One region of the Rubripirellula amarantea genome, then DNA from elsewhere that is predicted to be linked to it. Evidence: riboswitches for the same ligand, from Rfam matches in the RefSeq annotation. Region 1 holds a riboswitch; the other holds the start of a gene.

Evidence for each region. Region 1 has a riboswitch for cobalamin ahead of Pla22_RS12680 (DUF1559 domain-containing protein). Riboswitches for the same ligand answer to the same signal wherever they lie in the genome.
Region 2: linked by a shared signal. The riboswitch ahead of Pla22_RS14135 (DUF1559 domain-containing protein) and the one ahead of Pla22_RS12680 (DUF1559 domain-containing protein) in region 1 are both predicted to bind cobalamin.

What each region holds. Positions count from the first base shown of each region.
Region 1 is NZ_SJPI01000001.1:3,464,341-3,467,833, reverse strand. It holds gene Pla22_RS12685 (PQQ-binding-like beta-propeller repeat protein) at 1-635, shown strand, start outside; cobalamin riboswitch at 964-1,213, shown strand; gene Pla22_RS12680 (DUF1559 domain-containing protein) at 1,434-2,252, shown strand; gene Pla22_RS12675 (DUF4465 domain-containing protein) at 2,367-3,251, shown strand; gene Pla22_RS25950 (DUF1289 domain-containing protein) at 3,390-3,493, shown strand, end outside.
Region 2 is NZ_SJPI01000002.1:145,134-148,626, reverse strand. It holds gene Pla22_RS14140 (RluA family pseudouridine synthase) at 1-590, opposite strand, end outside; cobalamin riboswitch at 723-951, shown strand; gene Pla22_RS14135 (DUF1559 domain-containing protein) at 1,089-1,919, shown strand; gene Pla22_RS14130 (DUF4465 domain-containing protein) at 1,916-3,493, shown strand, end outside.

The sequences.
Region 1 (3,493 bases):
GGAAATCCGGCGACGAAACAATCACTCACGCGACTCCTTGCTTGGCTGAAATTAACGATCGAAAGCAGATCGTTTTCTTCGTAACGTCGGGGTTGGTGGCAGTGGACGTTCAATCAGGCGAAGAGATTTGGCGAGCGAAGTTTCCGTTTAGCACATCGACCGCGGCTTCCCCTGTAGTTGAGGGTGACCGGGTCTATTGCTCAGCCGGCTATGGCGTCGGCGCCGGTCTCTTCAAGGTAACGGAAAAAGCAGAAGCAACCGAACTTTGGTTTAAAGCGAATGAATTAATGAACCACTGGAGCACGCCTGTTGTTCACGATGGACACTTGTACGGAATTTTCGAATTCAAGAAGTACGGCCGAGCTCCGCTTCAGTGCGTCAACTTGGCAACGGGTGAAATCAAATGGAAGAAGGGCGGATTTGGACCTGGGAACTGCATCCAAGTCGGAAACAAAATCGTTGCTCTTTCGGATGCCGGAGAAGTCGTCATCGTCTCGGCCCGCCCGGATGAATACGTCGAACTTGCGAGAGCGGATGTCGTGCGAGGCAAGTGTTGGTCCACGCCAGCCTTCAGCAATGGGCGGCTCTACGTCCGCAGCACCGAAGAAGCGGCTTGCATTGATTTGCAAGATTGAAAGCGTTTGAACTTGGTTCAGCATGCTTAAGCGTCTCGATGCAATCGACGTATGATGCAAGAGACGCTCGATGGCAAAACGGTTGGATGCAAAAACGTTCAGGTGCTAGGTCGCCGATCCTACGCTATGGAGTTCAGTAAAGAACGAAGCCAAGCACGTGCGCTGGCGTGCGAACGGCAAGTATTAGGAAGCGAAAAACCGCAATTCAAAAGCGATTGAATGGTCGCTGGGTCGGCGGAATTAAGTCGCCGGGCGGTGGGATGAACCTGAGGACAGTGAAACCCAGACACGGTCACGATTGCGGCTTGACGAGTGGTTCGTCGCTGCTATGCTTCTCGACGTTCAAGGTGATCTCGTTTGCGTTCTGGCAAACGATTTAACAGGGAACTCCGGTGAAATTCCGGGACGGTCCAGCCGCTGTATGCTGCCCGCGATTGCTAACGCAATTGCATCCGTCGCTCCTTCTTACGAAGAGTCATTGTTTTCCGCCGTGGAATTACCTCGGTGGCGAACGAGAAGGCTGCGAGCGATCGGAAAAGGTAGCGAGTCAGAAGACCTACCTTGAACAAGACGATGTCGTGCCCTCTTGGATTGGGGCAATCGTTGCGATTGAAATCCATTGCCGGGTTTTTGCCCCCTTGGCTTGAATCGATTTGCCAAAAGCATCCCTCCCCATCAGTTGTCGTTCGTCTTCGTTCGCAAAGCACACCTGTTTGATTGAGTCGCTGTTGATTCGACAGTGATTTGGGCTACCGGTCTGCCAACACGATCGCGGCGGGTGCGACAACTGCACTCGCCATGTCATCCCTGCCCGCGCACCCGTTCGTCCGAAAATGCCACCGTTCCCGGGGCTTCACCCTGATCGAATTGTTGGTTTCCATCGCCATCATTGGCATTTTGGTGGCGATGCTTTTGCCCGCAGTCCAGGCGACGCGCGAGGCAGCACGAAAGACCACGTGCAAGAACCACCTCAAACAAATTGGGTTGGCCCTTCACGCGTATCACAACGCACACCGATCCCTGCCCACTGGGTGCATCGAATGGCGAGGATTCATGGCCCCGCCAACACATCGTCAATTCGCTTGGTCCGCGTTCCTACTGCCTTTCATTGAACAACAATCTCTTCATGATTCCATCGACTTTTCGCTACCGTTTGATTCCGAACGAAATCGAGTCGCAGCCCAAACTCGCGTAGCTATGTATGAGTGCCCGACGGCGCCCGACCGAAACCTGATTCGTGGGCAAACGGACTACGGCGGTCTCTACGGTGAACGTATCGTCGATACCGATCCAAGCGACGGCTGCTTTCTTTACGACAAAATAATTTCGTTTCGCGCAATCCGCGATGGCCTCACCAACACGCTGGCCGTTGCCGAAGACGTGGGCGGCCCCGATAGCGAATGGATCAACGGTCGCAATGTGTTCGTGCAAGCATGGGGAATCAACGATCACGAAGCGTGGGTTGGCGACAACGAGATCCGCAGTCTGCACCCTGGTGGTGCGATGGTCCTGTTCATAGACGGCCGAACATTGTTCATGACCGAATCGATTGACAAGTCTTTGCTCGGAAAACTGATCACGATCGCAAAAGGGGAGACCGCGCAATACGCACCGTAGTGAACGAGGCCACGCGTCTCGACCAACTTTCATGAGACTCGTGGCCTCGGTCACTACCGAGAACCCTTGCGAGGGTTAGACCCAATTCCTCCTCACATAGAAGAACAACGTTCCATGAAACTTTCACTGATTGCTGTGACCCTAATTAGTTTGTCAGCCACGATCGCCATGCCTCGCTATTCGATGGCTGCAGTGGTGGTCGACTTTGAAGAACTTGGTGCCTTCACGGGATCAAGTCCAGATGGTGGCGGATCGTACTACAACGGTAACGATGGCTCCGGCAGCACCAACTCAACAGGCTGGAACAGCAAAGGAGTGCGATTTAGCAACAGCTACAATGGCGATTACCTTCCATCCTTCGACTTCTGGAGCGGGTGGAGTTACAGCAACGTTATCAATAGCTCGAGTCCAGGACTCAACAACCAATACGCGGCATACCCTGGCGGTGGATCCAGCGGAAACGGCAATGTCCAAGCCGGCGGTACCTACGCCGTTGCTTTTGGAAGCGGAGCATTTTTTAATCTACCCAACGGTTCCGAATTATTGTCAGTCGACGTCGCCAACACGACGTACGCTGCCTTGTCGATGCGAGATGGCGATGGATTCGCCAAGAGGTTTGGCGGTGTATCGCGAAATGATGCCGACTTCTTCCGTATAACGCTGACGGGATTCGATTCGCTTAATGCCGGCGGCAATTCGATCGGATCCGTGACGGCAAACCTGGCCGATTTTACATTTGCAGACAATTCCCAGGACTACATTCTTGGCGATTGGACTACGTTTGATTTGACGAGCATTCGCAACGCACGATCCGTTGCCGTTTCGTTCGCATCTAGCGACTCGGGGGATTTCGGAATCAACACACCGACATACGTTGCGTTTGACAATTTGACGATCACCGCCGTGCCCGAGCCATCCACTTTATCGGTGATCGCTATTGGCAGCCTGATACTAGGAGCTTTGCGATTCCAAAGACGTGATCGCGTCTCGAACCGATAACGCCCTTCAAGAAGAAAACGTTCTAGCCCGGGTCGCCACTTGCCAAATTTGCCACTTGCCAGATTTGCCGGCGTGCGGCGACTGGGCCTGTTATTGACACGCATCTACGATGACGCGACATCCCCTGAACAAATTCTTATGCAAGAACCCAACGTAAAATCCCCGTGCATCGAAAAGTGCGTGCTCAGTGAACTGAGCGTATGCGTAGGATGTGGACGCACCGGCGATGAGATCGCGGGTTG
Region 2 (3,493 bases), on a different contig from region 1:
TTGCCGGAATCGTTCGCGGCGTGGACCTTGCCGAGTCGCGGATGATCGACGGGACCAATCGGAGTCTGGATGTCGTAGATGTCCTCGGCTGCAACGCCACTGGCCAAGGCCGAGTATTGCTTTAGCACGTTCGGCCAGTCGTTCGAAAGCGTTGTTGCAGTCATGGAATCAAGAGCCATCATCACGAGACCCGACGTGCAGCGTCCGAGTCGATGCAAGGGACTGGCACTAGGAAAATCCTTTCGCACGAGATTCAACAACGTGTGATCAAGGAACCCACCGCCGGGTAGCGTCGGAAGGCCACTGGGTTTGTCGACGACCAGCAAACGATCGTCTTCAAACTCGATGGAATAGCGAAGCGGTACATCCGCCTCGATCCACCCCGGACGGTTCCACACCAACCGGTCGCCGGGTCGACACTCTGTATCAACCCGAGCAACGTTTTCGTTGACCGTTACCTCACCTTGCTCAATTCGTTCTCGCCACTGGACGGCCGTCGAATGATCAAAACGGTCGGCTAAGAACGAGAGGACCGATTGGCCTCGGGCACGGGAAGGAATTTGGATTGAGTAGCTGTATCCGTCGTTCAAAGGACCAGTCGCATTTACGGGGGGATTGCTCGCTGAAGATCGACGTTTTCGGTGGTTTGCAGGCCAAGACCAGCGGCCTGCCCCTGTTCTTTGAAGCTTGCCCTTTGACACTTCACAGGTCGGTGGTTACCTTTGCGACGAACGATTCTTGGTGCTGGGCGCGTTCATGAAAACCCGTCCAGGAACAGGGAACTTCGGTGAGATTCCGAGACGGCCCGGCCGCTGTGTGCGTTGTGGTGACGAGTAAATTGTTACCGCCCTGACTTCATTCTGATAGCCATTGCAGAGATTTATCTCGGCGAGAAGGCGAAGCATGGGGAACGACGCGAGTCAGAAGACCTACCACTGATCGGACGCGAGGTGACCTTCTAGGGTGAGGTCCGTGTCGAACACGTGTCGTTGGAAATCAGTCGCTGCCCGAATGCAGAGATCTCGACTTGCTTTCTGCAACCGTAACCACTGAAGATTCCTTCCCTTCTTCGCCGGATCGAAACGTTGGTGTCCCGATCAGCCAGCTTCGAATCACGCCCTCAATGCGCAGGCGGCTTCACGCTTATTGAGTTGCTGGTGGTGATTGCCATCATCGGAACTCTCGTTGGACTGCTATTGCCAGCAGTGCAGGCGACTCGCGAGGCGGCTCGGAAGATGCAGTGTCAAAACAACCTGCATCAAATCGGGATTGGAATCCACAACTACCACGCCGCGTTTAAACGGTTCCCACCCGGTGGATTAGAAGTGCGGCCCACCGTCCCCAACGGAAAGCAATTCGCTTGGTCGGCGATGATCTTGCCGTTCATTGAAGAACCGGGTGCCTACCAAATGATCGACTTCAACGTTCCCTTCGACGACGCTGTCAACGCGGACGCGGCATCGCAAGTGATTGAAACGTTTTTGTGTCCAAGCACACCGTCATCGGCTCGCACCAGTGGCGATGGACGCAGCCAAGGACGCGGAGCGACCGACTACGGCGGCATTTATGGGGAACGTGTCACGGCCGTCAATGATCCGCCGAGAGGATTTTTCGTTCATGAACTGGCACTTCGTTTTCGGGACATTACCGACGGAACTTCTCGCACGATTGCAGTGTCCGAAGATGCCGCCTTTCGTGACGGCCAGTGGATCAATGCGTGGAACTTGTTCGACCAAGCCTTCCCAATCAACCAAGCCCCTGACTTTGAAAACGACATGCGGAGCTTTCACCCGCAAGGAGTGCAAGCTTTATTCGCCGACGGATCGGTCACCTTCCTTAATGATTCCATCGACCTTGAACTCCTTGCCGCTCTTTGCACACGCAACGGCAACGAATCTCTTCCGGATCTACAACCTTGAACCGAATTTCTAAACTACAAAAATCACGACGACCAATTCAACGACGGCGACTAATCACCGAGCTACTTGAAACTCGGAATTTGCTGGCAGGTCCCTATGCGCCCGCGGCCGGGCAAGTGGGTTCCGAAGCGATCAACGCGGGCAGTAACCTGATCGCCGCCTGGGCAACCGGGGTCGCCAATTACACCCCAGGATCAAACGTCAGCGAAGACTTTCAAACCCCCGAGAACGCAACGGGACCGAGCGACCCGCTCGAAGGCGACGACAGCCCCATTCCTGACACCGTCACACTTGGCGATGGCGGTGAGATCACGCTCACGTTTGACGATCCTATTCGTGACGGCATCGGAAACGACTTCGCAGTATTTGAAAACAGTTTCAGTGACACGTTTCTTGAACTCGCCTTTGTCGAAGTCAGCACCGACGGAATTAATTTCGTTCGCTTTGACAACGAATCGCTAACGCCGGCCCCGGTTGAGGCCTTCGGAAGCCTTGACCCTACCGACATCAACGGCCTAGCGGGAAAATACCGCGGCGGTTTTGGCGTGGGGTTTGACCTGGCCGATTTGGGGCTCGACAAAGTCACGTACGTTCGAATCGTCGATATCGTTGGCGATGGATCATCAACCGATACCAGCGGCAACCCAATCTACGATCCGTTCCCAGGAACTGGCTCGGCCGGCTTTGACCTTGATGCCGTCGCTGTTATTCACCAGTACGCTATGGCTCGTGATGTTGTCGACTTCGAAACTCTTGGCGCGAGTCTTCCCACCAACAGCTTCTTCAACGGACCTACTGCCAACGGAAATCCATCGACCGGTGAATTTGGTGACGCGGTTGTGATCGGATCATTCACCGCCGAAACACTGACGCTCAACAACACCTACTCGCAAGACTTCGGTTCGTGGAATGGGTTTGCCTATTCCAACGCGACCGACAATACCACCGCCGGGTTTGCCAATCAGCATTCGTCCATAACGGGAACTGGTGCCGAAGAAAGCCCGACCTATGGCGTTGGGTTTGTTCCGTCGGGCAACTTCTACGCACCGCCTACGATTACACGTGATGTCGACGACGATCGCAGTTTTGAATCACTCGCGATCACCAACACCACCTACGCAGCTTTGTCGATGCGCGACGGTGATATGTTCGCCAAGAAGTTTGGTGGGACCAGCGGCGATGATCCGGACTACCTGTTACTGACCATCAATGGGTTTGATTCCGACAACAATTCGATTGGCACCGTCGACTTCTACCTAGCGGACTACCGATTCGATGATAACTCATTGGACTACATCGTCGATCAGTGGACCACGGTCGACCTGAGTGCGGTTGCAGACGCTTCGTCATTGCAGTTTTCGATTGAGTCCACCGATGTAGGTGCGTTTGGAATCAATACGCCAACCTACTTTGCAATCGACGATATCACATTGTCGAAGCCGGTACTGCCAATCGGACTTGCCGACGGCGAGGTCCAAGAGAACGGTGGCGATGCGGCGACAATGCTGCGGCTTTCGCGCGCGGACTCGGATACGTCTAGTGAACTTGTCATTTCGCTAGCGACAGATGTGTCG